Regions from separate parts of the Dehalobacter restrictus DSM 9455 genome, predicted to be linked through region 1. Evidence: riboswitches for the same ligand, from Rfam matches in the RefSeq annotation. Region 1 holds a riboswitch; each other region holds the start of a gene.

Region 1 (2,206 bases):
AATGCCTACTTCCGCCAGGTGCAGCGCCAGGGAGAAGATCAGCAGAACGCCGCACAAAGCCATAACAATCAGGCGTACACGTCCTCGCATATTTCTGACAGCATCTTTGGCCTTTACATCATCTTCCATAACCTTTCGTACCGACTCAGGAAACTGGTAGCCGTACCCCCAGAACTTAGTAACTTCAAGGATAATGGTGGTCAGAAGACCAACGATCAATACCGGGATAGACACAGGGGCGCATTGTATAAAGAAATCTACGAAATCCCATTTCATGATGGAGCCAATCAACAGATTCTGCGGTTCACCAACCAGCGTTATTGCTCCGCCCAGCGCAGTGCCCACCGCGCCATGCATCATAAGATTACGCAGAAAACCACGAAACTCGTCCAGATCCTCATGATATTTCTCATCAACACTATGATCGTGATTAATGTCATACTCTTCGTATACTTTTTCACTGGAAGCAAACTTATGGAAGATGTTATAGAAACCGTAGGCCACGGCGATAATCACCGCCGTTACGGTCAGCGCATCCAGAAATGCGGAAAGAAACGCACCCAATACAGCGAACAGAAATGAAAGCGCGACTTTAGAGTGTACTTTAGTAAGGAGCTTGGAAAACAGGTACACAAGACCTTCTTTCATAAAATAGATCCCGGCGACCATGAACATCAGAAGAAGAATAACCGGCAGGTTCGTTTCAACTTCACTATAGACCATTTGAGGGCTAGTAAGTCCGAGCACAACGGCTTCGATTGCCAGAAGCCCACCGGCAGGAAGCGGATAACATTTTAACGCCATTGCCAGGGTAAAAATGAATTCGACAATCAACACCCAACCGGTAACATACATACCGGCGGTATACATCAAAATAGGGTTCAATAACAGAAAAGCAAGAATTGCTCTTTTGTACCAGTCCGGAGCGTGACCCAGAAAATTTGCTTTGAATGCTTGTCCGATGCCCATTTGTTTCATATGTACCATCCTCCCAAGTGAAAATAAAAGACATAAAAAAGAGAGTAATCCAAAATGGAACTACTCCCCCCCAAGAAGTTCAATTACTTGCAGCCTGGCAATCATAGCAACTTACAAGCAGCCTTAGACCCATAGCTTTAGCGTCCTTCACTTTCACGAAGTTTGCACCAACTCGTACAACTTTATATTGTTATTTTTGCTTAAGCTTATACATTATAACAAATAAATTTTCTTTTGAATACCCTGAATATATCCATTTTATGCTGAATTGTCCAGTTATTTATCTTAAGTATTTTGCTTTTTAATATGATCCTTTAGCCAATCAGGCTATCTCTCATCCTTTGGAACATGAAAAAGAAAAGCGACATGGTTAGCTCCACCATTACGTAATTGAACAAAATCTTGTTCCCCTTGACAATCCACACTCGTCAACGTCTTTATTCCAATCTCATCGTCTGAAAGCGTAAATATACCTACTATATATAAATCGCCATATTTAACTGCGATTACATCACCCGTCTCAAGTTCGAGCCGGTCCTTCGTATTGGGGTATAATAAATGAGCCTCAACATTGTTTTTAGCGATAACCCCCATATAGTATTTCTTGCCGCACATAAATTCCCCAAAAGAAATCTTATTCTCCGGATTTTGTATTGCTGCCCGGGCATATTCATTTGCTAAACTTGCACGTCCGGATTTAACCGCGCCTAGTATCTGTCTTTTCCATTCTTCCATTCGAAGACCTCCTACTTGCGTTTAATACCGATAGATCTCATTTATTATTATACTAAAAAAAAAGCAATGCTCAAATCTTTATGATTATGCAAATTCCTCATTTTCTAATAAGATAGCCAGAAATATTACAGTTGTTGATAAGTCTACCTCGATACAAATACCCCAGCTTGCTTAAAGACACATTTATTCCAAAATTTTTAGCCATGGAAAGGCTATATTCTGTAACAAAGCCCTTGCATTTCAATTGTTTTTCTAGTTGGAATATTAATTCGCTTAATATGTTTTTTAAAACAGTCACACTTTATTTGAAATGTAACATTTAATTAAAATTGTTATTTTGCTTTTGTTATGCCAAGTACACAGTACATCCTTATTAAGCAATAAATATAGCCCAAGGCCCTTGTCCCAACGGTAAATATGATGTTGTGGAAGGTCGGCCACTCAAATAATAGGTAGCCTCCTCTCCATCAGTTCTTTCACGTCACGGACTTTT
Region 2 (2,206 bases), 1.0 Mb from region 1:
CAGATCCGGCTGAACAACACGGTCGAAGGTCCCAGTATGAACGCAATTACTGCCAATCGCGGCTCATAATAAAGCAAGGTTACAAAAGAACCCACTAACTGCACGCCTAATGCCACAATACCCGGGATCACACTAATAATACAACTGGAGATGTTATTGACATCACTTGTCAACCGTGTCATCAGATCCCCGCTATGATAGTTCGAAAGCGGCAGCCATTCTGTCACCATCATCCTTTTGAAAAAACGCTGCCTCAGGGCGTTGGAAAAGCCTTCGCTGACGCGTACAGAAAGCAGTGACCCGGCAATCGATAACATGATATTAAGAAGTATCGCACCGCCTAAAGCAGCACCGGCCATACCGGCATAAGCCAGTTCTCCTGCAATCGCGTAGTCAATCATATGCTTGGAGAGTATGGCGTTTGCAACACCGAAAAGTGCCCCTGTCGAAGTAATCAGCAGAATGACGATGAGCCTGGGAAGAAAGGGGAGAACATCCGGTTTTATCCAGCGAACAAAAACTATTCCTTTTTTAATTTCATCTTGAATAATCATTCTTTTCTCCTGATATTTTGGGAACATACTATTATAGTGCCATAGTTCCGTTAAAATTTCTACTTGATAATTCTTTTTATGTAATATTCGCTAAGATATTATCTTTTTTTAAATAGGACAAAATCCCAATACCCTAGTCCGTTTATCCTATTGAATTTTGTCATTCGGCTTGATATAGTAACTTTAAGTAAGTTTATTACAAAAAATACATAAATTTAACAAAATAACGTAAATTATCGCGTTATTTTCCAACTGGGAATAAAATAGGAGATGAAAGGAATGATCTACAAAACATTTGCTCAAGGCAAAACAGTCGAAAGGCTGTGGCGCAAAGCTAAAGGGTCTAAGGGGATTCCCTATGACAGCCAGTTGCCAAATTAGTTTTTATATAGTCATCTGTTTTTTCAGCTAGAATGAATATAAAAAAACTAAGCTGGCGGCAGCTGGGGAACCAGTTGCTTTTTGTATTTTTATCTAGTTTGGAAAGGAAGAGACCAATGATTAAGAAACGTATCACAAAAATCGCCGCTGGAATCTTCAGCTTCACACTTATTGTGAACACGTGCTTCGCTGTTCATACCGACAAAATGGTTTCTGCTGCGACTACAGTTAAAGATGTAACCCCCCAGGTGGAATTACTGGGAAACCCGTTCAACAAAGCTACTTTTGCCAAGAATGTCTGGGACATGCAGGTCTATAACAACCGTATTTATCTCGCCCATGGTGATTTTAATACGAACGCCGGTCCGATCCCGGTCATCTACTATGAGCCATCCGCCCAAAAATTCATCACGCAATATACCGTTGATGAAGAGGAAATCGCCCAATATAAAGTACTGGACGGCAAACTCTACATCCCTGGCACCGATTCACGGGGAGATTGGAACAATGGCAATTTCTATACCCTTGAAGATAATGACCAATGGCTCAAAAACGCAACCATTCCGAATGCACTTCATGTTTTCGACATGGCACTCTATAACGGTCAGCTTTATGCAGCCTGCGGAACCAGTAAAACAGGTTGGGGCGAAGTTCTTGTCTCCAATGATATGGGGAAAACTTGGACCAGCCGGGTTCCTCTTGGCTTTACATTTTATGGTTCCTGGGCCACTTCCCTCTTTGAGTTGAATCAAACACTGTATGCTTCAGGAAAGATGATGTACATGAAGCCAACTTCGATCACGACATCATACACCAAGTATGTCTCAATGCTTGGAATCACTGACAGCAGCTCCGCTAGACAGATCTATTCAACCAATTTCGCCAATGGCCTCACTTCGTCCTACGTCTACTATATGAAAAAACCTACAACCTTCCAAAATAAACTTGTATATCTAAATAACCGGATCACCACCTCTCACTGGCTTCCCGATTCTATGTATATTGCCAAAAGCATCAATGAATCCACAAAGGTGATATTCCCTGAGACTTCGGCTGTCCCTGCAGATCTGCTCATCAGAGGCAACAGTCTGTATGCGTTAACCAATGTGAAAAATTCTGCCGGCAATTACACGAGTGTCGTCTACCAAACCACCGATCTTCAAACTTGGGACGAAGTATTCCGTTTTAATACAGACACCTTTGTCAGATCCTTTGAAGAAATGAATGGCGACTTTTACTTCGGTCTAGGCTGCGATTCCGCAACTGTGGCC
Region 3 (2,206 bases), 390 kb from region 1:
TTCTTTCGTTTCCTTATTCGTCTCTACTTTGATCTTCTGAACATCTTTCCTGAGCTCCTGCATGTCGTTTTTGTACTGTTCAGCCTGTTCGACTTTTTCCAGGGCAACGGCAATGGCAGCCTCGTCACCTGAAGCACGGGCTTCACCCAACTCTGCTTTGGCCGCTGCAAATTGCTGCACCGCATCCCCATAGGCTTTTTTGGCAGCCACATAAGCTTTGATCGCAATGGTGTTTTGAACTTCGGCTTTGATGATATTCTGCATGATCTCAGCCTGATCTTCTGTCAGATTGCCGCTGATTTTTAAGACGACTTTATCTGCATCGCGTTGAACAAGCTCAATGCTGGCAAGCAGATTGCTGATCACCGTATTCTCTTCTATGTCAGTTGCTGCCGTGTCCTCTGCGACTGTTTCATCTGTGGAAGTCGTGACGGTCCCATCATCCGCAGCAGCGTCTGTAGCCGTCGTATCCGTACCTTCAGCTACTTCGTTGTCTTCGATCATCTGCTGTACCTGGAAGTTGGCTTTCTTTATCGTATCCGAGTACGCTTTCAGAGCCTGTTCCATCAAATCCAACTGGTTTTGTTCGGACATGATTTCCGCTTCGGCGAGCCTTTCATTGGCAAACTCAACGAGCAGTTCCGCTTTTCCTTCATCAGAAAAAGTTACAGCAACCTGGACACTTTCAATCATCTGTTCAAGTGAATAGAGCCAGCTGTCCGGCGTTACGCCGGCTTCATCTGCTGTCGAGGCCTGGACGGTGGAATCCGTTATTGTGGAGTCGGTTGTTACTGCATCTGTTGTTGTAGTATCAGTCGTCGTTAAATCGGTTGTTGCCGTGTATGTTGTCGGGTCAGCAGCTGTTGAATCTGTAGCGGGCTCTGTGGGCGTACCAGGAGTACTCGTTGAAACATCCTCGATAACTGTGGTTCCATCCGTGGTTGTTTCAGCAAATACACAGGTTGGAGCGACCGCAATGATTAGAAAAACACAAAGAATTGAAACGAGAATCTTCTTACGGATCATTCTATCTACCCCTTTCGGTAGCCCGGCTGTCATAACCTTTCGGTGTTAGACCCGTGGCTTTGCGTCTCCGTCTTTCGACGGATTTGCCATTATCGTTTTGGCTGAGGCCATTATAGTACAGAATTACTTTGAAAATCAATGTTTTTGGACTTATTCCAGACCAATGGGGTATAAAAAATGAGACTTTCGTCTCATGGTCGGGTAATTATAGAGCAATGCAACTTCATATTCAATAACAGATCGTTTCAAAATGCTGACCAATTTATTATTTATCATGTCAGTTCTTTTCTTAATGAGCTTAGAACAAATCTAAACAGGTTTATTAACGGAACTATTATTCATATCTCAACGCTTCAATGGGATCAAGTTTAGCTGCCTTATTGGCCGGATAGAAACCAAAAAATACGCCGATCGCCATAGAAAATAAAACACTAATAATTGTTACCGGTATGGATATTGTCACAGGAGCCTTTAATACAACAGAGACAATCGTGCCGACCAGGGTGCCAATAATAATGCCGATGCCCCCCCCGATGCCGGAAATGATGACTGCTTCCGTGACAAATTGAAATTGGATGTGAAAGTTTTTGGCACCTAAAGCTTTCCTGGTACCAATCTCTCTTGTTCTCTCGGTGACAGATACCAGCATGATGTTCATTACCCCAATTCCTCCGACGAGTAAAGAAATTCCGGCAATAAACGCAATAGCTAAGGAAATCGTACTAATAACACTTAAAATTGAATTTAACTGCGTCTCCATACTATTTACCCTTGCACCCCATACTGAATTATTTTTATAAAGGTTATCAAAATAAGTCGTCAGCTGGGTTGTAAAAGCCAGTACGTCCGTATCCCCGCTTGCCACTACCGTAATTCGGGAATAGTTCTTCTGGGACGCATCCAGATTTGCTGTGGATATCGGGATATAAAGATTAGTGGACAGATCTTCCTCTGAAGCCGTGCTTACCTGACCCATACTTGATTGTTCATATTTATATACCCCTATAATCGTATACAATTCAATAGAATTGGTCTTATATATTTTTACGTCTTGGGAGAGCGGATCAGTGCCATCCGGAAACATATTTTCCACAAATTTATCGGATACGATTGCAACATTTCGATAATTTCTTACGTCTTTCTCTGATAGGTACCGTCCTTTTAGGATCTCCAAATTATT
Region 4 (2,206 bases), 550 kb from region 1:
GTCCGTATTGAAGGTGTTTGGAAAACTTCCGAAATAATAGATTAGCCGGCTCAAAAAACATTTGAGCCGGCGTTTTTTTTCAAGAAATGGATCAGCTTCACTCGACAATGGAAACAATAAAGGTTGTAAGATCTTCGACAAGGTTATATTCCTTAGCCCGGACATGGGCCAACCCTTTGTCAGCGATTAATATCCTGATAATTGGGCGCATCGGCAAACTTTTATTCTGGTCAACCACAATCCCAACTTCACCTGTATTGAGCTTAACGGTACAGCCGGTCGGATAGGCTGCAACATGCTTTAAGAACGTTACAACCAACTGCTGGGAGAATAGTTTGTTTGCACATCCCATTACAATTTCACAGGCTTCATGCGGGACGATCCGGGAGTGGCCCGGGCCATCATTGACCAGATTATCATAGAAGTCGGCCAGCCCGACGATTTGAGCCAGGATATGGAGGTGCCGGCCGGACAGCTTCCGGGGATAGCCGTTTCCGTTCAACCATTCGTGATGCTGCAAAGCAATATGCGCACTCAATAAGTTCAATTCCGGTTTGTTCCGAAGTATTTCAAATCCATGTACAGTGTGCGTCTTATATAGGTCATTTTCCTTCGGAGTAAAGGCCTCACGTTTGGCGACAAGCTCTTTTGGCAGCTTGACAGTCCCGATATCGTGAAGCAAAGCCCCTACCGCCAGTGCCTCCAGGGTATCTTTATCCAGTCCCAAAGCTTTGCCCAAAATGGTCGCAAGGACACAAACACTGACTGAATGCGCATAAACTTGATTGTCATAGCTCCGCATATCTGTCAGGCTCAGAAATATCTTTTCTTGAAACAGGACGTCCCCGATGATGTTGTTTACTGTCTTTTTTACCTGAAAACCATTGAGATCTTTACCGATTCGTACCGCTTCCGCTGAATGTTCAATGGAGTTCATTGCCTCCCGCCTGTTTTCCTCGGAAATAACATCCTCAATAACGATATCCTTCGTTTCGTCATCGTCCACATAGACAATACTAATGCCCAGTTCTTTTAACCGGTCGATATATGGCTGGGTCAGCGTGATTCCTTTCCCAAGCAATGAACGGCCGTTATGCGAGAAAATGGTTCGTCCCAACACGTCTCCCTTTTGAAGCCGGTTTACACTTACCTGACGCAATTGTAATCTTCCTTTCCGATAAATCAGTGCTGGCTGAAGCAACAAAAAAATCACCAGCAGATTGCATGGCGACATTCAAAACAAACCTGAGCGGATTCGGTAGCCTGGCAGTCATCAGAATTATTCTGGAAGACCCATAGCTTTGCGTCCCTGGCTTTCACCAAGTTTGCCATTGTCGTTGCTCCTGTATCCCTATTCGATTGATATTTCGGTCACAGAACTATTGTAGCACATCCCTTTCAGGTTCTACAGGGGTTATTCGAAAAAATATTCTTTATTTTGGCGCCAAATGATCAATGTTTCTTGGTTTAGCAGAGGAATCCGCTTAAATTCGTATAACTAATTAATGATGTTTATACGCGTGTGGATCGGTACAATTCCCGTTAAATAGTAAGCGTAAACCATGTAGGCGGATTGTCATAGAATCAGCAGAATGAGAGAATATCCCAAAGAGTCTAAGTGTCACCAAAAGAGTCTAAGGTAGACATTTAGATAGAATGGGAGTGACTCAAATGGAGCAAAGCCTGCAAACCTTAAGCGTAAACCAACGGCTGGCCGAGTGGAGCGAGCGGATCTCATCCTGCCGGAACAGTGGAATAAGCATCAGGCAATGGTGCCTGGAAAACGGGATTGTCGAGAAAACATATTACTATTGGCAACGCCGAGTGTTTAAAGCATTGACCACGCATCAAGAGCCGTACTTTGCCAGAGTTCCCGTTGAACGCCGGAATGACTGTCTGGAAATAGCGGCAACAGTGCGCATCGGAAATGCCGAAGCCGACATTTACCCCAGCGCAGATGCATCAGCCATTGAAGCAATCTGCCGCGCGCTGAAGTCATGCTGAATGATTTCACCGGAGCCGACTGCATCTATATTGCCTGCGGATACACCGATCTTCGATGCGGGATTGACGGTCTATCTGGAATCGTCCAGCAGAAGTTTCGGCTGGATCCGTTTTCGAGCACCCTGTTTCTATTTTGCGGACGCCGATGTGACCGGATAAAAGCTCTGTATTGGGAAGGCAATGGGTTTGTTCTCCTGTACAA

The links. Region 1 has a riboswitch for cyclic di-GMP ahead of nhaB (sodium/proton antiporter NhaB). Riboswitches for the same ligand answer to the same signal wherever they lie in the genome.
Region 2: linked by a shared signal. The riboswitch ahead of DEHRE_RS09310 (golvesin C-terminal-like domain-containing protein) and the one ahead of nhaB (sodium/proton antiporter NhaB) in region 1 are both predicted to bind cyclic di-GMP.
Region 3: linked by a shared signal. The riboswitch ahead of DEHRE_RS12460 (DUF5667 domain-containing protein) and the one ahead of nhaB (sodium/proton antiporter NhaB) in region 1 are both predicted to bind cyclic di-GMP.
Region 4: linked by a shared signal. The riboswitch ahead of DEHRE_RS11670 (HD-GYP domain-containing protein) and the one ahead of nhaB (sodium/proton antiporter NhaB) in region 1 are both predicted to bind cyclic di-GMP.

The regions. Positions count from the first base shown of each region.
Region 1 covers NZ_CP007033.1:38,803-41,008, forward strand. The annotation lists gene nhaB (sodium/proton antiporter NhaB) at 1-978, opposite strand, end outside; cyclic di-GMP riboswitch class I at 1,064-1,155, opposite strand; gene DEHRE_RS00220 (hypothetical protein) at 1,306-1,713, opposite strand.
Region 2 covers NZ_CP007033.1:1,941,365-1,943,570, forward strand. The annotation lists gene DEHRE_RS09305 (ABC transporter ATP-binding protein) at 1-554, opposite strand, end outside; cyclic di-GMP riboswitch class I at 848-931, shown strand; gene DEHRE_RS09310 (golvesin C-terminal-like domain-containing protein) at 1,052-2,206, shown strand, end outside.
Region 3 covers NZ_CP007033.1:2,593,831-2,596,036, forward strand. The annotation lists gene DEHRE_RS12460 (DUF5667 domain-containing protein) at 1-1,026, opposite strand, end outside; cyclic di-GMP riboswitch class I at 1,040-1,124, opposite strand; gene DEHRE_RS12465 (ABC transporter permease) at 1,361-2,206, opposite strand, start outside.
Region 4 covers NZ_CP007033.1:2,430,357-2,432,562, reverse strand. The annotation lists gene DEHRE_RS11675 (CoA-binding protein) at 1-37, shown strand, start outside; gene DEHRE_RS11670 (HD-GYP domain-containing protein) at 98-1,159, opposite strand; cyclic di-GMP riboswitch class I at 1,255-1,340, opposite strand; gene tnpA (IS66 family insertion sequence element accessory protein TnpA) at 1,672-2,004, shown strand; gene tnpB (IS66 family insertion sequence element accessory protein TnpB) at 1,998-2,206, shown strand, end outside.